Regions from separate parts of the Paenibacillus sp. ATY16 genome, predicted to be linked through region 3. Evidence: riboswitches for the same ligand, from Rfam matches in the RefSeq annotation. Region 3 holds a riboswitch; each other region holds the start of a gene.
What was found. Region 3 has a riboswitch for cyclic di-AMP ahead of CFI03_RS25265 (C40 family peptidase). Riboswitches for the same ligand answer to the same signal wherever they lie in the genome.
Positions count from the first base shown of each region.

Region 1: another riboswitch for cyclic di-AMP. It lies ahead of CFI03_RS27775 (TrkH family potassium uptake protein); the one in region 3 lies ahead of CFI03_RS25265 (C40 family peptidase).
Region 2: another riboswitch for cyclic di-AMP. It lies ahead of CFI03_RS17875 (APC family permease); the one in region 3 lies ahead of CFI03_RS25265 (C40 family peptidase).

Region 1 is NZ_NMOK02000052.1:432,036-441,855, reverse strand. It holds gene CFI03_RS27785 (LysR family transcriptional regulator) at 312-1,190, shown strand; gene CFI03_RS27780 (potassium channel family protein) at 1,574-2,236, opposite strand; gene CFI03_RS27775 (TrkH family potassium uptake protein) at 2,254-3,594, opposite strand; cyclic di-AMP (ydaO/yuaA leader) riboswitch at 3,665-3,825, opposite strand; gene CFI03_RS27770 (CPBP family intramembrane glutamic endopeptidase) at 4,075-5,667, shown strand; gene CFI03_RS27765 (hypothetical protein) at 5,832-6,350, shown strand; gene CFI03_RS27760 (hypothetical protein) at 6,479-6,982, shown strand; gene uvrC (excinuclease ABC subunit UvrC) at 6,953-8,827, opposite strand; gene CFI03_RS27750 (hypothetical protein) at 9,054-9,200, shown strand; gene CFI03_RS27745 (YezD family protein) at 9,260-9,478, opposite strand; gene cysW (sulfate ABC transporter permease subunit CysW) at 9,533-9,820, opposite strand, start outside.
Region 2 is NZ_NMOK02000027.1:26,702-36,521, forward strand. It holds gene CFI03_RS17860 (ABC transporter permease) at 1-409, opposite strand, end outside; gene CFI03_RS17865 (amidohydrolase family protein) at 432-1,817, opposite strand; gene CFI03_RS17870 (Lrp/AsnC family transcriptional regulator) at 2,120-2,578, shown strand; gene CFI03_RS17875 (APC family permease) at 2,622-4,448, opposite strand; cyclic di-AMP (ydaO/yuaA leader) riboswitch at 4,601-4,793, opposite strand; gene bglX (beta-glucosidase BglX) at 5,087-7,249, opposite strand; gene CFI03_RS17885 (VOC family protein) at 7,894-8,295, shown strand; gene CFI03_RS17890 (PdaC/SigV domain-containing protein) at 8,387-9,502, shown strand; gene CFI03_RS17895 (S-layer homology domain-containing protein) at 9,685-9,820, opposite strand, start outside.
Region 3 is NZ_NMOK02000047.1:18,494-28,313, forward strand. It holds gene CFI03_RS25220 (ATP-binding protein) at 1-870, shown strand, start outside; gene CFI03_RS25225 (NAD-dependent epimerase/dehydratase family protein) at 888-1,634, shown strand; gene rluF (23S rRNA pseudouridine(2604) synthase RluF) at 1,641-2,342, shown strand; gene motB (flagellar motor protein MotB) at 2,407-3,225, opposite strand; gene motA (flagellar motor stator protein MotA) at 3,212-4,009, opposite strand; gene CFI03_RS25245 (hypothetical protein) at 4,179-4,472, shown strand; gene CFI03_RS25250 (EAL domain-containing protein) at 4,497-5,735, shown strand; gene CFI03_RS25255 (GNAT family N-acetyltransferase) at 5,741-6,259, opposite strand; gene CFI03_RS25260 (MFS transporter) at 6,366-7,583, shown strand; gene CFI03_RS25265 (C40 family peptidase) at 7,698-8,165, opposite strand; cyclic di-AMP (ydaO/yuaA leader) riboswitch at 8,171-8,327, opposite strand; gene CFI03_RS25270 (hypothetical protein) at 8,638-9,459, opposite strand; gene CFI03_RS25275 (M1 family metallopeptidase) at 9,609-9,820, opposite strand, start outside.

The DNA.
Region 1 (9,820 bases), on a different contig from region 3:
CTGTGGTCGCTCCATGACATTTTTTGCTGTTGACAAACCATTCTACATTGTACCCCCGGCTTTTAAGTCCGTCAACAAAAGTCGACACCATTTGCGAAAGTTTCATTTCTCGACTTTTATTGCAATGGGGTCCCCGCAAAGTACTTGGATTAAATTTCGAAGCTTACGCTTCACTTCGTGGGCGTTATTCAAATTGTGAACGTTCCGTGTATGCCACCCTTTTAATCCTACTCCTTTTGAGCTTATAATGGAATTGCATATTTATTATAATTTATTATAACCAATTCACATAAGCGATCGGGGAGACCAAAATGATCGAAGAATTTCATATGTTTGCTGCCATCGTGGAACATTCCAGCATGAATAAAGCGGCTACCCTGCTTAATTTGTCCCAGCCGGCCTTGTCCCGCAAAATAGCAAAGCTTGAAGAAGAAATAGGCGCCAAGCTGTTCGAACGCGTCGGCAAGCGGCTTGAGCTGACCCGCGTCGGTCAATTGACTTACGAGTATGCCGTGAACCTTCGCAAGCTGCACCGCCGTTACATGGATTCCGTTGCCGAGTACACCGCTGCGGGACGAACCTCCATCACGATCGGGGCAAGCTTAACGACGCTTCAAACCACATTACCCGACTTCATAAAGACGTTAAACGCCAGTCATCCGGAATTCGATATCAAGGCCGTAACCGGCAAAACCCACGAGATTGTCACGCTTGTCCGCGACAACAAGGCGGATATCGCCATCGTTGCTTCCATGATTGAAGATTCCCAGCTTCACTGCGTGCCGCTGTTTGACGATCATCTGCTGCTTGTTATCCCGACCAGCGTAACCGTAACGCATGAGGAGCCTCTTTCAATAGAAGATTTAAACGGGCTGCCCATGATTTTGTTCTCCAAAGGCACCTGGTACCGCAAGCTGACCGACGAAGTATTCGCCAAATACCATCTTCAGCCGGATGTCCGGATGGAGATCGACTCCTTCGAGGCTATCGTCCGTCTTCTTCATACGTGCCGAGCGGCAACCCTGCTCCCGCATTCCTATATGCGCAAGCAGTTACTCGCCGACAACGAGCTTGTCGTTGTCCCCATCCGCGAGCTGGAAGAGACCAAGCGAACGACTTGTCTCATCCACAATGACCCTTCCGATCTTCATCCGGCGGTCCGGCGTTGGATTTCGGAGTTGGGTCAGTAGGTTTCGCTCTTTTCTTTCGCTCTTGTGCTTTTCGCTCTTTTTCTTTTCGCTCTTTTCGCTCTTATGCTTTTCGCTCTTTTCGCTCTTCTCGCTCCCGCAAGGGAGCACAGTGGTAGCGCTTCACTGTCTTCTTCATTCCCTCGCAGGGGGAATGGATGGGTGCGGCGCGAGGCGGGAAAGGGGTATCTCTGGAGGAGCGCAGCGTTCGCCTTTGTCACTTCCTTTGCTACCCCTATGTAAACCTGTTCAGAGCAAAGGAATGACAACAGCGGCCGGAAGAGATACCCCGTCCCGCCGAGCCATCCCGCCCCATCCATTCCCCACCTCAACAGCGAGCCAACAAAAAGGACAATGAACGCTAACAGCGCCCACTGTCCTTATCATCACCTGATTATGGTTTCTTCAAACTGTTCAATCTGGTCGTTTGTTCCGATCACGACCATAACGTCCTTTTCCGTCACCACATCCGTCGCCGTAGGAGCAATTATAATACCGGAAGGCTTGTTAATGGCTACGATGCTGCATCCGAACCGGGCACGCAAATTCATATCTTGAAGCGACTTGCCATTCAGGCATTTCGGGACCGAAAGCTCGGCAATGGTATACTCCTTCGACAGCTCGATATAATCAAGCAGATTCGGGGAGACAAGCTGATGGGCAACCCGGATGCCCATATCCCGTTCCGGATAAATAACGCGGTCAACGCCAATTTTCTCCAGCACGCGTCCGTGCAGCTCGCTCATCGCTTTGGCTACTACCCTCTTCACGCCCAAATCCTTCAATAATATAGTCGTCAGTATGCTGGCCTGAATGTCATCGCCAATCGCCACGACTCCGCAGTCAAAATTACGAACGCCTAGTGATCGCAGCGTCTCTTCGTCCGTGCAATCCGCCGACACCGTATAAGTCAGCACATTGCTCATCTCCTGAACGGCTTCCTCATCCCGGTCGATCCCAAGCACCTCATAGCCCAGCTTGATAAGCTCTCTTCCAAGACTGGAGCCGAACCTCCCCAAGCCTACGATCACGAATTGATTGTTCTTCATTCTTGCTCTCTATTCCCCTATCCAATCGTAATTTTGCCTTCCGGATACCGGTACAGCTCTTTCTCTGTTTTTGGCCCTAGCGCGTAAGCAAGCGTCAGCGGACCAAGCCGTCCGGCGAACATCGTTACCGCAATGACTATTTTGCCGAAGAACGTCAGCTCGGGCGTAATGCCCGTCGTCAGGCCAACGGTGCCAAACGCCGACGTTGTTTCGAATAAAATTTTCAGGAACTGCTGGTCTTCCGTCGTGGATAGCAGCATCGTTACCAATAGGACCAGCGTGAGCGACAGCATCGTAATCGTCAGCGCCTTGAAGATCCGGTCCTTCCCAAGCCGGTAATGGAAAAGAACGATATCTTCCCGCCCGCGGATCATCGCGATAACCGCCCCGACCATCGTGGTAAAGGTTGTCGTCTTGATTCCCCCGCCCGTAGAGCCCGGCGAAGCGCCGATAAACATCAGAATAACGGTGAAAAAGACGGTCGCCTGCCGAAGCTGGGTATAATCCAGCGTGTTGGCCCCCGCCGTTCTAGGCGTAACGGACTGGAAGAAGGAAGCCAGAATCTTTTCGCCCCAATTGAGGGAACCAAGCGTATTGCTGTTCGAAAACTCGAAAACGAAAATAACAACAGCGCCAGCGGCAATCAGGATGCCGGTTGTCGAGAGAACAACCTTGCTGTGCAGCGACAGTCTTTTGTTTTTCCGGAACTCCAGCAAATCCGCCATTACCACAAAACCTAATCCGCCAAAAATAATGAGCAGCATCGACACGATATTAACGAGCGGGTCCCCTACGTACATCGTTAAGCTGCGGAAATGGCCGAAGATATCAAAGCCTGCGTTATTGAAGAAGGATATCGAATGAAAGAGCCCAAACCATACCGCTCTCCCAAACGGCATGTCAAAGGCGAATCGGACGGCAAACAGAACAGCGCCAACCAGCTCTATCGTTAAAGAGTAGAAGATCACTCGACGGATTAGTCTGACGATGCCCTCCATACTCGTCTGGTTCATCGCTTCCTGCAGAATGAGCCGTTCCTTAAGCGAAATCCTCTTGCGCAGCACCAGCGCAATCAGCGTGGCCATGGTCATAAAGCCTAATCCGCCAATTTGGATAAGAGAGAGGATGATGATTTTGCCAAAGGTAGAGAAGTATGTACCCGTATCGACGACAACAAGTCCGGTCACGCAGGTCGCCGAGGTTGCCGTGAACAACGCATCGATAAAGGGCAGGCGCGAGCCATCGCTTGAGGCGAAGGGCATCGACAGCAGCACGGCTCCAATCACGATAATCATGGCAAAACCAAAGACCAGAATCCTTGGCGGCGACCATTTCAGGATATTGAGATATTTGGCCATTCTTCTCTCCTTTTAATAGATCTTTCAACATTTGGGCATAAAAAAAAGCACGGGAACTCCCATGCAAATGAGTCCTGTTCCACGCAGCCTACGAGGTTAGCTGACGGATTCGGGCCTGGAAAGGCAGCCCTATTCAAGCGGATGCTCGAAATTCACCCCATGCTGGCGGATTGCTCCGGACAGCGGTTTGGTTCCCCCGTTTTCAAAAACGAAATTCGGCTGATACGATTCGATTAATATGACGTAACGATTATACGCCCAAACTGCGGAAACGATCAAAATGAGCCTAAGCGATAATTAAGCGGTATTCGTTCAAAAACGGGCAATCCTACAAAGCAAATGGCTGCTTTCTGGCTGCAAGTCCTTATTTCACCGCTTTCCGTTTGCATACTCCACTTTCGCCCGCATTGGATAAGTGAGGTTAATAATGGTATTGTTACTGTAGCGAAGCATCGTCTGAATTCGAAATGGAGGTTTTATATGATCCCTTCCATCGCTCCTCATGATTGGAAAAGATTCCTGTGGGCTGCTGTCGCAGGCGCAATTATTTTCATCTTTACCCAGTTCGGCCCTGCAGCCGGGGACCAGCTGTTCTCAAGCTCAACTCCTAAGGTTATTGCAAAAAGCGAAGCCGAGTCGACCGCGAAAAGGTTCGTCCGGGAACAGTTCGGCAAAGCAGCCGTAACCGCCCATACGATTTATCAGACCGACAGTCTGGCAAACGGTTATTTCTCCAAGGAAGAGCTGCTGGGCAAGTTCGAAGATAAATATGACGCCAAGTTCCCGACCGATACGTTCCAGGTCAATCTGGATCTGGAGGACGGCACAAAAGCTTATGTCTACGTCCATATGACTAACGGCAGTATTACAGGCTGGCATTGGCTTGGCGGTCAATCTGCCGGCAATACTCAATCGGTTCAAACGTCAGCGAAGGCTTTTGCCGAAACGAAAGGGTTCCGGCCGGAAGAATTGGACAGCCTGTACATCAATGACCAAGGAGACGCCGTGCTTCACCCCACCGGTTATACGCTTGGAGATGCTTCACTTGAGCTGATTATCGGAGTAGGCCTTGTTGATGATAAAGCGGTGATCACCAGGTACAAGCCAGCTTTCCAAGCACCGGCGGATTACGTCTCTTACGTGGAAGGCCAGAAGAAGACGGGCAGCGCGCTGTCTGTTGTCAGCCTGGCGTACATGTGCTTCATCTCCCTCGTTTTATCGCTTATTTACGCGATTCTTTACAGGGGACACACGACCTTTAAGCGCGGGATATTTATCAGCTTGGTGTTTATCGTATTCTACATCTATAACAATCTGAACGTTCTTGATGGCATCATGGCAACCTTTGGCGAGCAGAGCCGGTCGGATGCCGAGATGAAGGCTACCGTTTTGATTACGGTCGTGCTGCTCATTCCGGTTGGCCTCGCCGTTTACTTCGCCTTAGTCGCCGGTGACGGGATGTGGCGCTCACAAAAACGCCCCTTATGGCCGGGATTCCGCGAGCGAGGCTATGGCGAGCATGTATGGCGCAGCGTTGGCCTCTCCTATCTCTTTGCAGCGATTATCCTTGGCGCGCAAGCGATCATTATGGTCGCCATGAAGTTTCTTGCAGGCTCCTGGGCAACCAGCGATGCTACGCAGTCGCCTTACAATACGGATATGCTGTGGCTTATGCCGATGATGGCCTGGTGCGCTGCCATATCCGAAGAAGCGATATTCCGGTTGTTCGGCATTGCTTTATTCAAAAAATGGTTTAAAAATACGTTTATCGCTACGCTTATTCCCACGATCATGTGGGCGCTGGGACATGTCGGCTATCCGATCTTCCCGTTCTATACGCGTATCGTGGAGCTTGTTATTCTGGGAACGGTATTTTGTCTTATTTTCCTCCGCTATGGCTTTATTACGGCCGTGTTCACCCACGCAATCCTGGACAGCCTTATTATGAGCTTCGAGCTGGTCAGCGTTGGAGGAGGCGTTAATATTACCGCCGCGCTGATCTATGCGATTCTTCCTGTTATCGTTGCATGGGTTATCAAGTACTGGCATAAACGGCGCTTTATACAGGCCTGATCGGACTGTTCATAAAAAGGAAGGTATCCTCGCCGGGATACCTTCCTTTTTTCGTTTATACGGCATCTCAAACAGCCCATTTAATAGAAACGGCCATTTTGTCCAAGAGGAATCCTGTCCACATTAATATAATCTATTAAACCAACATATGGAGTGTGATTGGATTGATTGCAAGAATCAGCGGCTATGACCGCAAACAGAGCTCATGCAACAAAAGCTATGAGAAACAGTCGTCGGGCAAAAAGTCAAGCGGTCATCACAAATCTTCGGGCAAAAAGAACAAATCGGACGGCGGCAAGAAAAATTGCTGCTGCCAACACAAGTCTTCCAGCAAAAAATCGTACGGCTATTCACACAAATCAAATGGCTGCAAATGCGAACACAAATCAAATGGCCGCAAATACGAGCACAAATCTTCGGGCTATAGCGACAATTCGGTAATTCCGTACAACAAGGAAGAAAAATCAAGCGGAAAAAGCTATGCTGAATATGCTTATGGCATCCTTAGCAAGCTGTCGCTCGGACAAGTTATTCATCGCGTTACGCTGGATAACGGAAAGGATCTGGATAAAGCGAAATGGGCTGGCTTTAAGAATGGGCATGCTACTTTCTCTGCTTTCAACTACAAAACGACTTACCTCGTTTATGTCCCGCTGAACAAAATTACAAGCATCGCTTTGTAAAGGAAATTAAACAAGAAACTATTTCATTTGTTTATCCACTCCTGTACAAGAGCAACTCTAGCAACCTTCATATAATCTAGTATTACGTTCATGAGGAGTGATAGAATTGCCAAAAAACCATAGCTCGGGTGGCAACCAAAGTCCCGGCGGCAACCAAAGTCCTGGCGGCAACCAAAGTCCTGGCGGCAATCAAAGTCCCGGCGGCAATCAAAGTCCCGGCGGCAGAAGTGCGGGAGCTGACAAAGCTGGAGCTAATAAAAAATCAGGTGGCAGCAAAGGCAATAAAAGCAGCAAATCCGGTGGCAGCAAAGGCAATAAAAGCGGTAAATCCGGTGGCAGCAAAGGCAATAAAAGCGGCAAATCAGGCGGCAGCAAAGGCAATAAAAGCGGTAAATCCGGTGGCAGCAAAGGCAATAAAAGCGGTAAATCCGGTGGCAGCAAAGGCAATAAAAGCGGCAAATCAGGTGGCAGCAAAGGCAATAAAAGCGGTAAACCAGGCGGTCGCAAAGGCAAATAAAAAAGCAAAGGCAAGTAATATAAAAAGGAATGAGGTTGCCCTACATTCCTTTCGCTATGCATCTAGCTCAAGGAATGAGGTTGCCTCATTCCTTTTCCTTTTCTTCTTCATTTAAGGCAGCTAAAATTTGCGAAGCCAGCTTCTCGCCAATAGACAGAGGCTTGAAGTCTTCGATTGAAGCTTCCCTTATCTTCTTAATCGAGCCAAAATGCTTAAGCAGCAGCTTGCGGCGCTTCTCTCCGATTCCCGGAATCGCATCCAGCTGGGAGGCAATCATCGATTTGCCTCGTTGTTCGCGGTGGAAGGAAATCGCAAACCGGTGGACTTCATCCTGAATCCGCTGCAGCAGATAAAATTCCTGGCTGTCGCGGGGCAGCGGCACGACTTCCGGCGGATCACCGGTCATCAATTGGGCCGTCTTATGCTTTGCATCCTTCACAAGTCCGCATACCGGAATATAAAGCCCCAGCTCATTTTGCAAAATATCCAGTGCTGCGGAGATTTGTCCCTTGCCGCCGTCGACTACGATTAAATCCGGAGGAGTCTGCTGCTCCTTCAGCATTCTTTCGTAACGGCGCCGCACGACCTCGCGCATCGTTTCGTAATCATCCGCGCCAACAACGGTTTTCACCTTATACTTGCGGTACTCTTTCCTGTCCGGCTTGCCATCCGTAAAGACAACCATCGCCGAAACCGGATTTGTGCCTTGGATATTCGAGTTATCGAACGCCTCGATTCGCCGGACCTCCGGCAGTCCAAGCCATTCGGCCAGTCCCTCCGAAGCGCGGACGCTTCTCTCCTCATCTCGCTCGATCAGACGGAATTTATCGGCTAGCGCAATCTTGGCATTATCAATAGCCATGGATACGGCTTCGCTCTTCCGTCCGCGCTGCGGCATCAGCACCTTCACCTTCAGCCAGTTATGCAGCATTGTTGCAAATTCATCCGCGGCCGTGGACGATTCCGCCGTCCCTTCTTCCTCATCGGCCGGGAGCGGAAGCAAAATCTGCTTCGGCAATGCCGGGTTATCGCTGTAATATTGGGTAACGAAAGTCATAAAGTCATCGTATTCTTCCCCATAATAAGGGAATGTTGTGCCGCGCCGTTCAATCATTTTCCCCTGGCGCATGTACAGAATCTGCACGCACATCCAGCCCTTCTCTACCGCGTAGCCGAAGATGTCGCGGTCGAGGGCATCGTTCATCGTAATCTTCTGCTTCTCGATAACCGCATCGATGCTGATGATCTGATCGCGGTATTCCTTGGCACGCTCGAAATTAAGCTCTTCGGCGGCAGCCTCCATTTTACGCTGAATTTCCGCTTTTACGGCATCATGGCCGCCGTTAAGGAACTTGGTAATTTCCTGAATCATCGCATCGTACTGGCCCTGCTCCACATCGTATTCGCATGGGGCAATACATTGGCCGATATGATAGTACAAGCATACTTTATCAGGCAGCGTTCCGCATTTGCGCAGCGGATAAAGCCGGTCCAGCAGCTTCTTGGTTTGCTGAGCCGCGAAGGCATTCGGGTACGGTCCGAAATATTTGCCTTTATCCTTCACGACACGCCGCGTAACCTCAAGGCGCGGGTGTTTTTCGTTCGTAATCTTAATATACGGAAAAGTTTTGTCGTCCTTCAGAAGAACATTGTATCTTGGATGATATTGCTTGATCAGATTGCATTCGAGAATGAGTGCTTCCATATTGCTCGAGGTAATAATATAGTCAAAGTCGCGGATTTCCGATACGAGCCGCTGCGTTTTTCCGTTATGGCTGCCGTTGAAGTAGGAGCGGACGCGGTTTTTCAACACCTTCGCTTTGCCTACATATATAATGGTGCCTTCCCCGTTCTTCATTAAATAACAGCCGGGCTGGTCTGGAAGCAGTGCTAATTTGTTGCGGATTAGCTCTTCGGCTTCCGCCCTGCTGGCGGGTGTATTTTGTTGTTGCTGATCCATTTTGTCCCTCCTAAAAAGAATTACCATACTATTGGCCGAGAATCGGCAATTGTGGTAATTCTTACTTCGTAAGCATAAGCTTCGCGCTGTTTATCTATTCCTTTATATTAGCATATCGAACGCATGTTTCGCTTTATAATTGTCAATGAATTGCTTTACAATTATTCGTAAAGTTGGGTATACTATTATAAGCTTGAATGGTCTTCAAGGGAGGCGTAATCCACTAATGGAAAATGTACGTGATCCGCGCGAACATGTGAATGAAGAACCGCGCCACGACTTGATGGACGTTATGACAGGCTTTGGCGGAATGCTGGGCTTTATGACCGTCATTTTTGCTGCAGCCGTCATCATTAAATTCGTCATTTCGTAACCACAAACAAGAAAAGCTCCGTACCGGATATCCGGTACGGAGCTTTTTTCGCTTTATTATTATTGGGCAACGGCGCGAAGGTTATCGCCGTTAGCTGCCTTTTGCTCCGGCTGCGCCTGCTTATGGGAAGGTTGATCGTAACGTGTACGTTCGGTACGGTCGATTTGAACAATACGTCCATCATGTACGGTAATATTGACAGAACCATACTGTAGCCCATTAACTTGCTCAAGAATACGGTCCAACCACAATTGATCTACTTCCAACGGTTTTGCCATTATTAACCCCTCCATAATCAACCGATTTACTCGGTATTAGGTTTAAAAAAATTTTTACTCTACCTTTTCGCGCGATGCGTTTTGATTCGTTTTCCATTCGAACAAGGCTTTCACGAGCAGAGTCAAGACGGCCAGCATAACAAGCAGGGAAGCTACGGCAAAGGAAGCCGAGAACTGGTATTCGTTATACAGAATTTCAATATGGAGCGGCAGCGTATTTGTCTCCCCCCGAATATGGCCGGATACGACGGATACGGCGCCAAACTCCCCCATCGCCCGGGCGTTCGAGAGAATAATGCCGTACAGCAAGCCCCACTTGATATTCGGAAGCGTGATGCGCCA
Region 2 (9,820 bases), on a different contig from region 3:
CCGCCCAGACCGCGCCTCCAGCCGCACCGGCCGCAATGCAGAGAGGCAGATGCGCAAAGCCAGGAAGACCCGGGACATATAGCGCAGCCATCGTACCGGTCATCGCTCCGATATAGATCTGGCCTTCCGCGCCGATGTTGAACAAGCCGCTCCGGTAAGCGAACGTGTAGCATAGACCGGCGAACAAGAGCGGAGTTGCCTTGACCAGCGTTTCCTTCACGCTGTTCGCGTCGCCGGCAGCGCCGTCCCAGATAAGACGGTACGCCTCCAGCGGCGATACGCCCGCCGCCGCCATAACCAAACCCCCGGCGAGCAGAGCGACAAGCACTGCTCCGGCGTAAAACAGAACCTCGACCACGGCTTTCACCCATCGTTCCGCCTTTTCGTTAACGCTCCTTGCTTCACTCATGAAGACCGCTCCTCCGCCTTCTTTATTCCACTACGTTAAATACCGGATAAGCCGTGCCCAGCCTCTGCCGCAGCACATCGACCCTTGCCTGCGCCCTTCGAATAATTTCTTCTTCGTCCACCAGCGTGCATTTGCCGCGATGAACGACAAGCTGACCGTTCACAAAAACCGAATCCACGTCATTGCCGTTTGCGTTATACACAATGGCCGAGCTGACCCGGTGAATGGGCGCGATATGCGCCTTCTGCAGATCAATGATCACGACATCCGCTTTTTTCCCCGGCTCCAGGCTGCCAAGCTCCCGCTCTCTCCCAACGGCCTTGGCCCCGTTGATCGTCCCCATCTTCAGCACCTGCATAGGCGGCAGCAGCGTTGAATCGAGCTGATCCACCTTATGCAGGCAGGCCGTGAACTTCAGTACTTCAAGATTATCCTGGCAGTTATTGCTGCCGGGACCGTCCGTCCCCAGGGCCACATTAATGCCTTGCTCCAGCATCTCGGGCACGCGCGCTACGCCGGAAGCGAGATACATATTGGAAACCGGGCAATGAATTACGGTAGCCTCATTCTTCTTCAGTAAATCCAGCTCCTTATCATCCAGCCAGACGCCGTGGACGACCTGCGTATGCTTGCCGAGCAGGCCCACCGCTTCAACCAGTTCCAAATTCCGAAGCCCGAAACGTTCCATCGTATTGTCGATCTGGTCCTTCGTTTCCGCGACGTGAAGGTGCGTAATCAGCTTGTTCCGCTCGCTGTAATCAGCCGCCTGCCTCAGGAAGCTCTCCGAGCAGCCGTATAAATTAAGCGGGCCAAGCGCAATGGAGATCCGGCCTTCGGCCGCTCCCTGCCAGCGATCAAGCAGAACATCCGTACGGCCGAATATTTGCTCAATCGTTTCGCTAAGCCTTGGCTCGTAGCTGAGATCAACGCCTCCCCTGGCCATATGACCGCGAATGCCCGACTCCTGCATGGCCTTCAGGACACCGTCATCATTGCCGGCATGAGTGTGAACATAGTGGTGGTCCATAATGTAGGTGGCGCCCGACTTCAAATTCTCAATGCAGCCGATCATGGCAGCCAGATAGAAATCCTCTTCCTCCATAGCTAGAGATGCCGGCCATATGATTTGCCGAAGCCATTGCGCCAGCGGCAAATCATCGGAAACGCCCCTAATAAAGGTCTGGAACAAATGGGTGTGCCCGTTCACCAGTCCGGGAATGACGGCCTTCCCCTGCGCATCCAGCAACATATCCACCTGCCGGAGAAGCTCATCCTTCGAGCCGTCTGCCGGCCACTCTCCCACCTCCGAAATAAGATCCCCCTCCATGAGAACATAACCATTAGGGATCACCCGCATCTCCTCATTCATCGTGATGACGGTCCCGTTACGAATCAGCTGCTTTTTCACACCGATCACACCCTCATGTAAGTTGATTAACCCGCAATTTGAAGTTTTCGCAACCATTCCGTATGTTTATGGTTTCGTATGTAATGTTTTATGACATGATTATATGAGCGCCCTAGCAGTGCGTCAACCACATCGTAACTAAAAAAGGGCTTATCTGGACTGTTTTGTCATTTTCTATAGACCAATTTGGTTACTAATGTTATATTAACTGACATAAAAACAACCAAATTCGAAACCAATACCTGACATTTATCTCGCACAAAGTAGCTTAACGTGAAATTTTATCGAAGAGGAGTGGCCTCATGCATTTACCGCACTTGGATGACACAGATCAGGAAATTATCCGCCTGCTGCACGATAACGGACGGATGTCGTACGCCAAGATCGGCGAGCTTCTCAATTTATCCAGAGTCGCGATCCAGAAGCGCGTGGATGCGATGGTGAATAACGGAATTATCGAGAACTTTACCGTACGGTTAAACACAACCAAGCTTGGCAAATCCATCTCCGCTTTTTTCGAAGTTGAGGTTGAGCCTCGATTCGTAGAGCAAGCCGGGGCACTGTTATCGGAGGAACCGGAAGTGATCAGCATCTATCAGATGACGGGACCAAGCTCGCTGCATATGCATGCGCTGCTGAAGGACGAGGAGGCGCTGGAGCATTTTTTGTTCAAAAAAATCTATGTGCTTGAAGGGATCGTAAACGTCAACACCCATATGGTTATCAAACGCTTTAAGCAAGGAACGGGGCTTGAGCTGTAGGCAGCAAAAAAAGCCTCGGTTCCGACTGGACCGAGGCTTCTCGCTATTTTTTCAAATGGTAAGGCACGGTGGTGATGATGACATCCTTGCGGTACAGCAGCTGGGCACGAAGCATCAGGCTCGTTTGGTTATGCAAAATGTTGTGCCAGCCCTTCTTCGGAATAAACTGCGGAATAATGACGGTTACCTGGTAATTGTTCTCGCTCGCCTTGCGCTGCACGGTATCAATAAACTTAAAGAGCGGATTCGTAATCGACCGGTACGGAGAATGCAAAGTTACGAGCCGGACATCCGGCATGAACTTCTCCCACTTCTCTTCGAAGACCGCCTCATCCTCTTTCTCGAAAGGAACATAAACGGCAATAATCTGTTCGGCCTTCAGCGACTTGGCATACATAATCGAATGCTCAACCACATGCGTAATCCCCGATACCGGCAAAATCATTACGTTGCCTACGATCGGCATCACGGGTTCGCAGGTCGCCAGGCGAAGCTGCTCGCCAACCGCTTCATAGTGCTTCTTGATCCGGTGGAACACGAAAATAATGAGCGGCAGGAAAATCAGAATCGACCATACCTGCTCGAACTTCGTCAGGAAGAACATCATCGTTACGATAAAGCTGATCAAGGCGCCAATCGAGTTAATGATGAACTTGCCAACCCAGCCCTTCGGCCTTTGGCGGAACCATTTGACCAACATCCCCGTCTGCGACAGAGTGAACGGGATAAATACGCCAACCGCGTACAGCGGAATGAGATGCTCGGTCTTGCCCTGGAACGCCACGATCAGGATGATGGACAGAACCCCCAAGCTGATAATGCCGTTCGAGTAACCGAGACGGTCACCTCGTGCCGTAAACATTCTCGGGATGAATTTATCCTTCGCCAGGTTAACCGCAAGCAGCGGGAAGGCGGAATAACCGGTGTTGGCCGCCAGGATCAAGATAAGGGCCGTTGTACCCTGGATAAAATAATACATCGTATGACGTCCGAATATCCCCTCGGCAATCTGCGATACAACCGTCACGTCTTCCTTCGGAGAGACGCCGTAGTAGTAAGCAAGGAACACGATGCCGGAGAACAGGATCGAGAGCAGGGCGCCCATCGCTAATAACGTCTTGGCCGCATTATTCGGCGCCGGATCCTTAAAGTTCGGGATGGCATTCGAAATCGCTTCAACCCCGGTCAGGGCCGAGCTGCCGGATGCAAACGCACGGAGCAGCAGGAACAGGCTGATGCCCGCAACCGGCGTGCCTAACGAAGTGTGAAGCGTAGGGGATACGTCGCCTGCAGCGATTCTATACAAGCCTACAAGGACCATGACAACAATCGCCAGCACAAACAAGTAAACGGGATAAGCAAGGATAGACGCCGATTCCGTCACGCCCCGCAGGTTTAATATCGTAATAAAAAGGACAAACAGGATAGAGATTAGTACCGAATGCTCGTGCAGGCTTGGAAAAGCGGACGTGATCGCGTCCGTACCCGCCGACACGCTTACCGCTACGGTCAATATATAATCGACCAACAGGGCGCCGCCGGATATGAGGCCCGGGAATACACCGAGATTTTCTTTCGATACGACATAAGCTCCCCCGCCATGCGGGTAGGCAAATATGATTTGCCGGTAAGACAGGATAAGTGCCGTTAATAAGACCAGCACCCCGACACCAATCGGAATCGAATACCAAAACGCCGCTGCGCTAACGGTCATCAAGACGAGCAAAATCTGCTCTGGCCCGTATGCAACGGATGATAAGGCATCCGAGGACAGGATCGCAAGCGCCTTCGTCTTAATGAGCTTCTGTTCCCCTAATTCCGTGGACTTGAGGGGACGCCCGATCAGTAATCTTTTGATAAGAGTAAACACACAGGTCACCGCCAACGTTGAAGTTAAACATCTAATACCTGGATACTTGGCTACTCAAACACTTATCAGTGCTAATGTAACCACTTTTGCTTTTTTCTACGCACAGAAAAAAACCGCAGAGTATCCTCCCGCGGCCCGTAAATAACCGAAGTTCACCCTCTCTATCAACGCTTACAAGGTTAGCTGACGGATTCGGGCGTTTAGAGTCGCCCTACAGCTTGCTGCCGCAATCCTATAATGCGGCCGGCATGCCGATTCACCCCGGCGACAAGCATGCACTCTCCTGCCTATCGCAATTGGTTCCCCTGCTCTCCGTTTCTAACGGAAACTCAGCGAATATGAACATATGAAGTTTTGCAGATTTGATCATAGACCCGTTCCCCCATTTCTGTAAACTGCGATATAAACGCGAAAAAGGGCAGATTAGTCTGTTTTCCATTCATGAATGCGGATACATAATTGGCTGGCTCTCGGAATGTCCCAAATAAACCGCCATGCTTCCTTTTACCGTGCAATCGGTAGATAATCCCTGATATAACAGTGGAGATTGGCTATTACCTGACGGGCATGCTCTATTAAAGTCGCTGTAAGCAAAAAAAGCGCGAACCTGCCTGTGGCCGGCTTGCGCTTTTTTGTTTTTATTTCGTAAGGCGGAACGATTTCGCTTCCGCATCGCGGCTGTTAGGGCCTACAAAGACATGGAATTCGCCTGCATCGCTCTTCAATTGCAGATCCGCATGGTAATAACGAAGCTGCTCCTCGGTAATCTCGAACGTCACCGTCCTCGTCTCGCCCGGCTGGATAGCGAGCTTGCGGAAGCCCTTCAGCTCCTTCAGCGGAAGGACAACCTCGCCGGCAAGATCGCGTACGTATAGCTGGACAACCTCTTCGCCGGCAGAAGCTCCCGAGTTTGTCACGTCAACCGATACCCGAAGCGTATCTCCTGCGTTCATAACGTCCGTCGATAGGGTGGCCTCGCTGTACGAGAAGCTCGTATAGCTCAGACCGTAGCCAAACGGCAGAAGCGGCGCATTCGGCATGTCCAGATATTTCGAGACGTAACGCTCATTCGCATTCTGAGGCGTAAGAGGACGTCCGGTATTGTAGTTGTTGTAGTACACCGGGACTTGGCCAACGGAATAAGGGAAAGACATGGTCAGACGTCCTGACGGGTTCACGTCGCCGAACAGCACATCCGCGATCGCATTGCCGCCTTCCGTACCCGGGAACCAAACCTCGAGCAGCGCATCCGCCTCTTCGATAACGCCATGCAGGTCAAGCGGTCTGCCGTTGAACAGCACCACCACGATTGGCTTGCCAAGCGGCTTCAGCTTCCGAATAAGCTCTAGCTGCGCCTCTGGCAGACGGATGTCGCCGCGGCTTCCCGCTTCCCCGCTCATCTCGGAGCTTTCGCCCAGCGCCAGTACGATTACGTCGGCTTGCGATGCCGCTGCGACCGCTTCCTGAAGCTGCTCCTCGGTCACGGTGTCGATGTCGGAGCCTTTCGCTACCGCAACGATATCCGCAGCCTTATGGGCAGATAGACCCGCATGCAGCTGCACCGTTTCCTCTTGCTTGCCCCAGATCGACCAAGGGCCTAGAATATCCCCGCTTTCCGCAAACGGTCCGATAAGCGCAAGCTTTTGCCCGCTGCGGAGAGGAAGCGCCTGCTGTTCGTTCTTCAGCAGCACGAAGGACTTGGCCGCGATCTCGCGTGCCGCAGCCCGGTGGTCGGGCGATAGCAGCACTTCCTTCTCCCGTTCTTCGCTTGCGGCGCGGTACGGGTTCTCGAAGAGACCCAGCTTGTCCTTCAGCTTCAGAATACGGAGCACAGACTCGTCAATCAGCTTGACATCCACTTCGCCTGCTTCCACAAGCTCCTTCAAATGGTTCGCATAGTGGGAGGTCATCATTTCCATATCGACGCCGGCTTCAATCGCCTTCAGCGCGGCTTCCTTGCCGTCCGCCGCAACGCCATGCGGAATCATCTCGCCTACCGCGCCCCAGTCAGAGATCAGCATGCCGTCAAAGCCCCACTCGTCGCGAAGCAGGTTCCGCATCAGCCACTTGTTGCCGGTGGCCGGGATGCCGTCAACCGTGTTGAAGGCCGTCATCACCATCTCGCAGCCCTCGTCCAGCGCGGCTTTATAAGCCGGCAGATAGGACTCGCGAAGCTGTCTTTCCGACATGTTGACGGTGTTGTAATCGCGTCCGCCTTCCGCTGCGCCGTAAGCGGCAAAATGCTTCACGCATGCGGCAACGCGGTCCATATCGCCTGCCAGGTCATCGCCTTGGAAGCCGCGGACGAAGGCACGCGCATATTCGCTGTTCAGGTATGGATCTTCGCCTGTCGACTCCATCACACGGCCCCAACGCGGGTCGCGGACGAGATCCACCATCGGCGCAAACGTCACGTGGATGCCCGTAACGGCCGATTCCTTCGCTGCAATCGCGGCGCTTTTTTCCGCCAGCTCCAGGTCCCAGGTACTGCCGATCGCCAGCGTCACCGGGAAAATCGTACGGTAGCCGTGGATAATATCCGCCATAAGAAGCAGAGGAATGCCAAGGCGGCTGTTCTCCATGTATTTTTTCTGCAGAGCTATCGTTTCCTTCGCGCCTACGGCACTCAGCACGGATCCTGCATTGTTCACCATATTTTCCGTAACGCCCATCCAGGCCAGCGGACCCGTCAGGTTAGCGTCATCTTCGCTGAGAAAATTAGGAGTAAGCTGCATCAGCTGAAAAATCTTTTCTTCCAGCGTCATTTGCTCAAGTAGAGCTGTCATTGATTGTTTCGTCACGTGGACAAACCCTCCATTTGAATCGGATGATTTCTTGTTCTCTTCCATTATACCGATTGCCGCCGGACAGCAATATGTCGGGAATAGCCGAAAAACTCTACAATCTGGCTGTGTGCTGCTGAACTGATGAGTTTGGCGGGCATTATCGCTGCGCAAAAGGCATGCTCCTTCGATCGCTGTTGTACCCTGATTTCCTCGAATATACCGTTATAGCGGTTGAAATCCGGGTACAAAGGCGAGCGCTGCGCTTCTCAGCGAGCATGCCTTCCGCTCCGCTCCGGCCCTGCCGCTCTTCAGCCGTTCAATCTGCCAAGGCCTGATTGCATTTAATGCAGGATAATCGCCGCTTTCGCGCTGCCTGCTCAAGTTATGCTGTATAGAATGCAGTATATTGGCCCTCCTCGGGGGCTTTTTGAACCAATTAGGCCGATTATCCTGCATTCCGTGCAGCGTACATCCTAGCAATGACCCTTCGAGGCTAATTATCCTGCATTCCGTGCAACGTAGTCGAAACGAAATTCCTTACTAACCTATTCATTCAGCCACTAACCGGCAAGTCCATTTCTTATATTGCTCCAATTCAAGGCCCATTGTATGATCTTAATATAATTGTATTTTTATTCCATACGTTTGGGGAGGGTAAAATGAGCGAGTTAACAGCAGCAAAAGCCAAGATAACGGGTTCATCTATCGTTTTGCTGGTTAAAGATATACAAGAGGCCTCATCGTTCTACCTCAATCTCGGTTTTACTTATGAAGAGATTGGCGGACATGTCCATGTAACAAGAGAAAATATAACCTTTATTCTGCACCCTGCCGTAAACAAGGATGACGTGCGGCCAAATTCCGCGGTGCAAGGCGGCTTATATTTCGATGCTTTTGCTTACACGGATGCCGTGGACCTGCTCGCGGAAGAGTGCCTGTCTAAAGCTGTCGAGTTTGTTAACGGCCCTAACTACTCGGAGCATTGGAGCGAATTTACCATTAAAGACGCCGATGGATACCGGATCGCTTTCGGAGGAGGAGTCTCCGGCCGGCCGGAATAAAAATTTAGTTTAGCAATGAAACTTTTCGATACCCTTAACCGTCTACTTGGTGACTTCAATTCCCGAATTGATAACTAGGAGGCCACCCATCATGAAAAAACCTTTTAAAATGCTTACCATTGCCGTTGCCGGCTCCTGCCTGCTTGCCTTTACTCCCGCGCTGGCCATGGCAGCTGAATCCACCGCCGTACCCGTTGCCGTGACTGCCGAACCGATTACAGCCGTGCCAATAAGCGCAGTGCTTCCCGATACGCAAGCCGTTAAAGTAACAACGAAAGTGATTGAGGAATCCTCCGATCTGCTTACCGTAAAAATCTCCGTTCCCGTCATCAGCGGTATGCTTGATACTTCCTATCAAGATAAATTAAACGCCAGCATCGAGGAAAAAGCGACGAAGGAAATCAACAAGCTGAAAGCTCTCGCTGCAGATGACAAAAAGTCCGCGCAGGAGAACGATTATCCGTTCCGCGCTTACGAACTCAATGTAACCTATGAGCTAAAAGCCGACGGCAGCACGGCCGCGAAGGGCATTGTCTCCTTCACCGTGTCCACCTATGAGTACACCGGCGGCGCTCACGGCGGCACTGCCGTAGAGGGCTACAATATCGTAAATAGCCAGCAGGCTGCCGAGCTGACGCTAGAGCAGGCGCTTGGCGACGGCGGCTTTGCGGCAGCCAACAGCGCGGTGCGTTACGCCATCAGCAAAAACCCGGATAACTTCTTCCCGGACGCTATGACAACGTTCAAAATCGATGCCGATCATACTTACTTCGTGGATAACAAAGGTAACGTGAATCTGGTGTTCCAGCAATATGAGATTGCGCCTTATGCCGGCGGCATCATCAACATTCCGGTGGATGCGACCACTTCGGTTGGCCCAACTTTAACCTTGTCAACCAAGGATTTGACGGCCGGTCCGAACGGAGCCCATTACATTCCGTTTCGTAAAGCTGCGGAAGCGCTGGGCTACAAGGTAAAATGGAGCAACAAGACGCAAAGCGCTGAAATTTCCCGCGATGCGCAATGGACATCCGTAACCGTAGGCAAAAACAGCTACACCATTAATAAAATGGCTCCGGTTCAGCTGTTTGCCGCGCCTAAACTAATAAAAGGCTCGCTCTATGTGCCGGATGAATTTTTCAGCAAAATTCTTCACCTCGAGATGAAGAACAATACGACCGATAATTCGGTAACGATCAAAGGGTAGTTTGTACCGATATCGCGGAGCTGATCTACAATGCTCCAAGCAAAGGGCTGTCTCATTGAGACAGCCCTTTGCTTTGCTTCTTAGCGTACTTACATTGGATTCACTCCAGTGAAATCGGACTGAAAGGCGCACATTTTACGACGACAAAGACACCGCGGACTGCATCCACGGTGTCTTTGCGTCTAATAAAGCTCGTTATACAACAAATGAAGAACCTTAGCCGCCTCGGCGCGGGTCAAGTTGTTCTGAGGGGTCAGGTAACCGTTGCTGCCGTTAATGATGCCCGAAGCAATCAACTTCTCTACGCTTGGCTTCGCG
Region 3 (9,820 bases):
GCCCAGGAGACGATCCGGATGACCAAAAGCGGCGAGATCATTCCCGTCAGCGTTACCATATCCCCTATAAGGGACACGGAGGGCGTCATTCAGGCTTTCGCAAGCATTACCCGCGATATGAGAAGCCGTAACCGGATGGAAGAGCTGCTGCGCCGTTCTGAGAAGCTTACGACGGTCGGGCAGCTGGCAGCCGGAGTGGCGCACGAGATCCGCAATCCGTTGACTACCCTGCGCGGCTTCCTGCAGCTTCAGCAGCATACGGGCAAGATGAATCTGGAGCATACCGGACTGATGCTGTCGGAGCTTGACCGGATCAACCTGATTGTCGGAGAATTTCTGATTCTGGCAAAGCCGCAGGCAACCAGATTCGCGACAAGAGACGTCAGGGACGTTTTCCGAAGCGTTTTGTCGCTGATCGACAGCGAAGGGCATTTGCATAACGTGACCTTTACGACATCTTTTACCGAAGCGCCATGCCTTGTGTCCTGTGAAGAGAATCAACTGAAGCAGGTTTTCATTAATCTGCTCAAGAACGGAATCGAGGCCATGCCGTCCGGAGGAAGAATACATACCCATATCGCTTCAAAAAACGACCAGATTACGATTTCCATTACGGATGAAGGAATCGGAATACCGGATGACATGATCCCGAAGATCGGCAACCCGTTCTTCACCGGCAAGGAAAGCGGCACGGGGCTTGGCATGATGATCAGCCAGCGGATTATCCACAGTCATCAGGGGCTGATGGAGATCAAGAGCCAGGTGAACGTCGGAACAACGATTATCATTACGCTCCCTGCTTTGAAAGAAGGGAACGCGAACGGTATACTAGTTGAAGGATTGGATAAACATAGCGCAAATGTCGGCTGAGGAGGAGTAATCCGTCAATGGACAACATTGCAGGTACCAGTACTTACAGCTGCTTGATTGCGGGAGCTACGGGACTTGTCGGATCGGCGCTGCTGGAGCAGCTTCTGAACGATCCGGCCTGTCATTCCATTACGGTATTAGCCAGGCGGCCGATCGGCCGCATAGAGATGGAGCCGGAAGCGAGGTCCAAGCTGCACGTCATTATCGCGGATTTCGACCGGATGTGGGAAGCGCTGGATGACGTGACGGTTGATCTTGTGTACTGTACGCTGGGGACTACGATAAAGACGGCGGGATCCCAGGAAGAGTTCCGCAAGGTGGATTATGACTACCCGCTTGCCTTGGCAGAGTGGGGACAGCATACGGGAGCGCGGCATTTTCTGGTCATAACGGCAATGGGAGCGTCGTCTTCCTCTGCCTTTTTCTATAATCGGGTAAAAGGCGAGCTTGAAGAGCAGCTAGCCCTGATTCCGCTGGAATCGGTCCGGATCTTCAGGCCGTCGCTGCTGCTTGGCCCGCGTCAGTCGTTCCGACTTGGAGAAACGATTGGCGCGGCCGTGTCGAAGGCAGTACAATGGGGTATGGTAGGCTCGCTTCGGCCATACCGTCCGATCGCGGGCGAGGCTGTCGCCAAAGCGATGCGGATAGCAGCGAAGCAAGCCATGACGGAGCAAGCATGGGATAGGCAGGCGGAAGGACAGCCATCTATTCATACGTATTCCTCCGATCGCATAGCGGAAATGGCAGCACAGATTACGGGGTGAACTTTTGTGCGTATTAATAAGTTTATAAGCGAGACAGGATATTGCTCCCGTCGTGAGGCGGATAAGCTGGTCGACAGCGGACGCGTCACGATTAACGGAGCCAAGGCTGAGCTCGGAAGCCAAGCGGAGCTTGGCGATGATGTACGAATAGACGGGAAACGGATTGGCGAGCAGAAGCATCATGTTTATATCGCTCTGAACAAGCCGGTGGGCATTACGAGCACGACCGAGCTGCATATCCGCGGCAATATCGTCGATTTTGTCGGCCATCAAGAGCGGATCTTTCCGATCGGCCGGCTGGACAAGGATTCCGAGGGGCTGATTCTGCTCACGAATGACGGCGACGTGGTTAATCCGATTCTCCGCTCGGAAGGCAAGCACGAGAAGGAGTATATCGTTACGGTTGACCGTCCGGTTACGGCGGAGTTTGTCAAAGGAATGTCGAGCGGAGTTCGCATCCTGGGCAGCATGACGCTGCCCTGCCAGGTGACCAGAGTAGGGGATCGTGTCTTCCGGATTGTTCTGACCGAAGGGAAGAACCGGCAGATTCGCCGGATGTGCGAGGCATTTGGTTACCATGTGCGGAAGCTGCAGCGCATCCGCATTATGAATATTCATCTCGGACAATTGCCAACGGGCAAATGGCGGGACTTGACGGAAGCGGAAAAAGCGGAGCTGTTCGGTTCCTTGAATTACCGCCCGTCGTAAGGCAGGTTAAAACAGAAACTCCCCTGATTCTAGGAATCGGGGGAGTTTTCTTTAAAGACGTTTCTCACTGCTTAGGCGTTGCAGGAATTTGCTGCACCTTGCTCGAATCGACATATTTACGAATGATCGATACTTCAACCCGGCGGTTCTTCGCCCGTCCGGCCGTTGTATCATTGGAAGCTACCGGACGGTATTCGCCGTAACCGATGGCGCTGAAGCGTTCCGGCTTCAGCTTGTTATTCTCCAGAAGCACGTCCATAAACCGGATCGCCCTGGAAGAGCTCAGATCCCAGTTGGATTTGAAGTTCTGCGTCCGGATCGGCTGATCGTCGGTATGTCCGGATACGACAATCTCATAGCCGGTATAAGGCTCCAGCATCTTGGAAATATTGGCTGCCAGCTCCTTCGATTCCGTCTTGAGAGCATCGCTGCCGGAAGCAAATAACGCATTGTCGCTGATCGTAATCATCAGCTGAGACTGATTAAGCTTCGTTTCCAGCTCAGAGGACAAGCCATTTTTCTTTATATATTGGTCCAACTGCTTCTTCAGCTTTTCCAAATCTTCCTGTTCCTTTTTGATCAGCTCTTGAAGATTGGACTCCGTATCCTCATGCTGGTCCTTGCTGGTCTTCTTCCCGTCATCGATTTGCTGCTGCGGCTGCTCGCCCGACTTGATAACCGACGGATTGTCCATGATACCGGCCCCGGAATTGAATGCAGCGCTGAACGCCTCGCTCATCCGTTCGAACTTTCTCGCATCCGTGGAACTCGCCGCATACAATACGATAAACAGCGCGAGAAGCAGCGTCAGCAGATCGGCATAAGGGATAAGCCATGATTCGTCGATATGTTCATCGTGATCGTCGTGCTTACGCTTTTTCACCGGCGCCAGCCTCCTTCTCCCTCATAGCCGCCCGTTCCGTTGGGGTGAGGAATACAGACAGCTTCTGGTTAATCGCGATCGTGGATACGCCGGATTGAATCGACAGCAGGCCTTCTACCATCATCAGGCGAAGCTGCACTTCTTTCTTGGACAAACGCTTCAGTTTATTCGCAAGCGGATGCCACAGGACGTAACCGGTAAAGATACCGAGCAGGGTTGCGATAAAGGCGCCGGCAATGGAGTGGGCAAGAGTTTCCATATCGTCCATGTGGCCAAGCGCGCCGATCAGACCAACTACGGCACCGAGTACGCCAAGCGTTGGAGCGTAAGTACCGGCCTGCGTGAAGATCAAGGCACCGGCTTTATGGCGGTCTTCCGTTGCGGAAATATCCTCGAGCAGGACATCACGGACGAAATCCTGGTCATTCCCGTCAATAATCATGCGCATGCCGTTGCGGAGGAAAGTATCTTCAATATCCTCGACCTTGGCTTCCAGGGCAAGAAGACCTTCGCGGCGGGTAATCGAAGCCCATTCCATAAAGCTCTCGATCAGCTGCTCGCGGGGCATCAGCGGTTGTTCCTTGAAGGCGATCTTGAACAGCTTGCCGACCTTGGAAAGCTCCGACATCGGGAAGGCGATCATAACCGAAGCGATGGTCCCGAGGACGATAATCATATAAGCGGCGGGATTTAACAGATTGCTAAGAGCGGCACCCTTCAGCGTCATACCGACCAGTACCGCTACGAGTCCTAATATAATACCGATAATTGTAGAATTTTTCATCATGCACCCCGTCCAGTACGTTTTCGACAAATCTCTAGTACTTATATCGACAAGTTATCGTACGGAAATTAGACTTTCAGAAATGATTTAAGAGAGAGAGCGTTAATTTTCGTGAAAATGCGGTAAAATGAGTATAGAAGATAATTATGGTAAAGGTGGTTGACCTATAGTGGGAGTTAGACATGCAAGAGAGTATGCAGATATATTGAAAGAACTGACGGAAGCGGTTAGCGAAGTAGAAGGAAGCTACACGTTTTTCGAGATGGAAGAGGAAGAGTGGGCGGCGCTTGGGGCGGACGACCGGCATGAAGTTATGGAGGCGCTTGCCGACGATGTGTTCTTCGGGCTTGGCGAGCAGCCGGTAATCGAGGTAGGCAAAGGATCGATTACGTACCATCCGAAGCATCATGTCATTGAAGTGTCGCATGGAGACAACGTGACCCGGATGATTCGGTTGACATAAAGGCAACAAAGGGAGAGCGTGAGCGTGACGAACGATTGCTTATCAAATACGACGTTACCGCAGACGCTGCAGCTGGATGGCGAGCAGCTGTCTGCTTTCTATCAGCCGATCATTGCTCTTGATACGAGAAAAGTGGTTGGTTACGAGGTGCTGGGGAGAGCCTGCAAGGACGATGCCGTCCGCAGTCTGGGGCCGTTTTTCTGCGACGCCTCCGTACCTGTCGAAGATCATATCGCGGTTGACCGGATTTTGCGTGAACAGGCTTTTCGGAAAATAGGCGAAATTCCGCAGCCTCCGATGCTGTTTATTAATTTGAAGCCGAACTGGATGCACCGGGGCGTGCAGTCTGGGGAGATTTACACCTTATCTCTGCTGGATAAATATCGGATTGATCCCCGCAGAGTCGTGATAGAGATTACGGAAGAAAGCTTTAACGGCGAGATCGAGGAGCTACGAGAAATTATCGATTTATACCGCTCCAAGGGCTGTCTGATTGCGATTGACGATGTTGGCAGCGGCTTTAGCGGGATGGACCGGATTGCCCTGATTCAGCCGAACATTCTGAAAATCGACATTCATATGCTGAAACGGAGTGCGAGTCACGACGGCTATCTGGGTACGCTTCGTTCCCTCTCCGCGCTGGCTGACCAGCTTGGGGCTTCGCTGCTTGCCGAAGGCGTGGAGACCAAGCAGGATTTGGCGAGAGCGATCCAAGCGGGAGTCCGGTACGTACAGGGCTTTCTGTTCGCGAAGGCCGAGCCGGAGTTCGACGAGCCGTCCCGTTTTTCGGCCCTGCTGGAAGAAGAACTGGAGGCGCACCGGCAGCTGCAGCTCTATTCGGAGAACTACTGGAGCTATTTGTCGGACAGGCTGTCCGGCAAGATCGACCGGATTGGTCATCTGGAGGAGCTGGAGGACGAAGATAATGAATGGATCGTCCGGCTGCTGCAGGAGTTGGAGAACAACAGCATCCGAGTCTATCTTTGCAGCGAAGACGGCATTCAGATCTCCTCCAACTATTCGAGAAGAGAAGACGGAAGCTGGCGGCGGGAGGACGAATACTGCGGGGCCAACTGGAGCTGGCGGCCGTATTTTGTTCCGAATGTCGTGCAATTAAACGAGAACCGCCGCTCCATGGTTTCCCGCGCCTATACCGATCTGGATTCAAGGGCATGGATTCGGACGGTATCGGTGCTGGTGAAGCCCGGCATTATTTTGTTCGTTGATATGAAAGATCCCGAGCCTGATTATTACCGGCTATAGGGATATTAAAGAGTAGACTGGTACACCATACAATGGAACTCGGCTGGCCCTTGCGGCGTTGGCCTTACATACGTATCTTCAATGGCAAAGCCGGCCCGTTCGTAAGCGCGAATGGCCCGCGTGTTCCAGGTCAGCACCTCTAGGTCAATGCTGTTCTGAGGGGCTCGGCGAAGAGCTTCGCGGATCAGCAGCCGCAGAAAGCCGGGGCCGATGCCTCTTCCGCATAAAGCGGGATGAAGGCCGAGACCTAGGCGGGTAACGCCAACAATGGGAAAGAATTGGGCAAACCCGATCAGTTCCCGGTCGCGATTCACGACAGCCGCATATTGCATGCGTCGCAGGACGGGGTCGCCGAATTCGATCTCGTCCTTTTGCATCGTATCCCATGCCGGCCAATGGTAAAGATCGTAAGGCGATTCGTATTGCCATTCGCAGATTTGCCGAGCATGATCGATTTCCATCGGCTGGATAGTCATGTCCTCCAGTGATGGTTTATAATGTACCTCATCAGTAAAATTAGTCATGGATCTACCCTCATTAATAAGAATCTATAAGTTTCTTTCCATTATAACATTTCGGTAATCGACTTCATGAGGATTTGGCGAAGGACAACGAAGGAGAACTTTTACGATGCGGAAATTAATAGCGCTTGGCTGTTTGTCTTATCTCGTAATTGGATTAGCTCATGTTGTGGGCGGGTCGGTAATGGAGCAGATGCTCGATAAATACGGTTTGTCTTATGACGACGGCGGGCAATGGATGATGAATCAGTTTTTTGGTTTTTTGGTGGGCGTATTGCTGTCCCCGTTTATTACGTCCAAGCTGGGCAAAAGAGGGGGAGTGCTTCTCTCGCTTGGTCTCCTGACGCTTGGCGAAGCGGCTTACAGCCTTACTCCCCACTCCTGGGGACTGATGCTGTTCATCGCCTTGTTTGCCGGGTTCGGCTTTGGCATGACGGAATCCGTCATTGGAGCCATGGTCATTGATCTGGCGGAAGAAAGCGGCAAGGCCAATGCGATGACGAAGCTGGAAACGTTCTTTGGAATCGGCGCTTTCCTGATGCCAACGATGGCAAGCATATTGATCCGATACGATGTATGGCAATTATCTTTCCCGATACTCTCGGCACTAGCCGGCATTACCTTTATCTTATGGATGACGATCTCGTTTGGGCCAATCGACGATAAGATCGGTTTTCATGCCAGAGGGAAGAAGGCGTCGGCGGAGCGGGAAGCTGGCGAACTGCGTCCAAAAGGGTGGTTCGGTTATAAGAGAGCTTCGATTCCGTTCCTGCTGCTGTCGGCGTTATTTTTCGTCCTCTATGTTGGCGTGGAAATGAGCTTCTCCAATTATCTGCCTTCCATTATGATCGAACGCTCCGGCATGTCGGAGGCGAATGCCCCTTCCTCGCTTAGCCTGTTCTGGGGCACGATGATCCTGGGGCGTCTGTTCGCCGGACGGCTGGCGGATCGTGTCGGATACATCCGCTATCTGTTTGTTGCGATTGCCGGAGCCTGCGTCGTTATTCTTGCGATGGGGGCCGTTGGGCAGTTAAGCGGCATGATGGTTCTTGTCGGACTAAGCGGATTGTTCTTCTCCGGCGTATTCGGGATTGCTCTCGTATTCGCGAACGGATTAATTCCGGGGATGACCGAGCGGACAACCAGTCTGCTTGTCGCTTGCGGAGGCGTAGGCGGGGCGATCTTCCCGAAATTAACGGGATGGATGATGGACAACTATGGTGCGGACCGCACGGTCTGGATTCTTGGAGCTTTTCTAATTGCGATGTTTGTCGTATTGCTTGCGATGCTGGCGCTCGGCCGGAAGCAGCAGACGGCAGCTGCCTGAATAGAGTAGCGGGAAACAATAAAGCCGCATGCGGTTTGTCCGGTGGGACAAGCTGCATGCGGCTTTATTGTAGGAATCCTGCCAATCCGCCCCGATGGAAGCGGCTGCTTGATTCTATTGTTCGTCGGCATATTTATCAAAAGTGCTAGGGTCCATGACACGTCGAGCAGTCACATACCGGTTGACATAATAAGAGTCACTAAGGTTGCTTATCGTAACGCCCTTGCTGGACGATGCATGAGCAAACTTGCCGTCTCCTACATAAATGCCGACATGAGATACACCACGACCGTTCGTGTTGAAGAACACGAGATCTCCGGCCACTAGATCGCTTTTTGCGATCTTCTTACCTGTTTCAGATTGCGAAGTGGAAGTACGAGGAAGATCGATGCCCATTTTGTCGAAAACGTAAGAAGTAAATCCGGAGCAATCGAATCCTTTCGTGGATGTTCCACCTGCAACGTACGGCGTGCCAATCAAGTTGCTGACAATGCCGTCCATTTTGGAGTCTGCGAAAACGCTTCCAGCCTGAAAAGCCAGCATTAGCGCAAGTCCAAGGAGTAGTGCTGTAACCTTTTTCAAAGCGGTAAAGCTCCTTCCAATGCCGACGAGGTTAGCTGTGGGGTTCGGTTGAAGGATCCCTATGACTTCTCGGGCGCCGATAGAATCATTCGGACGTCGAAGTCAATTCACCCAGAGGTGGTTCCCCCGTTTCCAGTACAAGGAATTAGGCAGTTTGTTTTATGTACTTGGTAACTATTCGGTAATTTTCGTTTATCTCCTCCTCTATACGGCAATTTCTAATAATTCTCATGCAACCTTTTGACTAATGGAAGCGGAAAAGCTTGTATCCTGCGGTTAATAGTCTTCATGTAGGGCGCGCAGACTAGCAGAGAAGCCCTATAAAGATTTACTAACTCTTTACTATGTGGTTTTGCTAGCCGATATGTTGATTTATTTGGAGAATGGCGGACAAGCGAGCCCGAAAAAACGCGAAAAACCCGCGCTGCGACTAGGTCGCAGGGCGGGCTGCTTCTATAATTATGAGAGAATTTTAAACTTCCTTTGATCTTAAAATGTCGTATTGGGAGGCTAGAGTCCATACTTTCATAAGGGTACGGACAAGATGATAGCCTTGGTGGACAAGAAGGGCGATAAAGCCGGCCCATACGAGGGAGAAGCCGCTGACAAACAATCCGATTCCCGAGCCGATCGCCCACATGAGAAGCGATAACCCGGCAAAAGGCAGAAGATGCTTGACTGCTGTGCCAAGAGATTGGAAAATGCCGCCGGTCTTGCCGCTCGTTGCCCCGAGCTGCATGGCCAGGAACAGCAGATGGAGCAGGATGCCCCATAACAGCCAGCCACCTACGGCAGGAAGGGTCTGCTGCAGCAAGGCTCCGATCGAGCGGCTGTGAAGCAGCGCTTCAAGCCCCTTTGGCGCCAGCCACCATGCGGGAGCGAGAGCAAGAATCGTCTCGATCCAGTAGAGAAGGGTAACCGGCTTCCATGCCCGGCGGATACCTTGCAGGAACTGCGTTCCTCCCGCATCGGTCGCATGCTGCAGGGAGTAGAGGAGCCCCGCGTTAAACAGCGGAGAGAGCAGCATTCTTGCGGCGAATAAGCCGCCAAGCAGCCACAGGTACGGAGTAAGCAGGTCCGTCTTCATAATCTGGAACTGCGCTTCGCTCAAAAATAGCTGGACGGCCGCTTTGGACGGGGAGTGATCCGGGAACCGCCGCAGCAGCGGCGCAACTACCGAATCGATAAACCGGTACAGGAAGAATCCCCATAGCAGCTGGTACAGGAATAGCAGAATAACGATATAGAAGTGCTTGATCGTAAGCCGCCAGCCTTGCCTCATATGATTTTTCATGGCTAATCCTCCTAAAATTGCGAAGCAATTCTTAGCTACCACATAAGAATGTATAAGTTTCGAGCAAGCCGGGAGAACAAATTCTTATTGCGATAAAACCTAGCTCTAGACGCGGTCGCTCTTCTTCGAATTCTTCGATAGAGGTTTTCTCACCAGCCCAGTAATCCGAGCAGACCTTGAATGACGTTGGAAGCCCCAAGACTCCAACGGGTACGCGTGACCTCGGATAAGTCGGCCTTCATATAGTCGTTGATATGCTTATTGTCGAGCACGTTTGTATGCTGCGGATCGACAGCTACCCATTCTAGCGGGGAGCTATGGACAACTTTGTACTGAACTTGAGCCTCCGTCGGATCCCAGG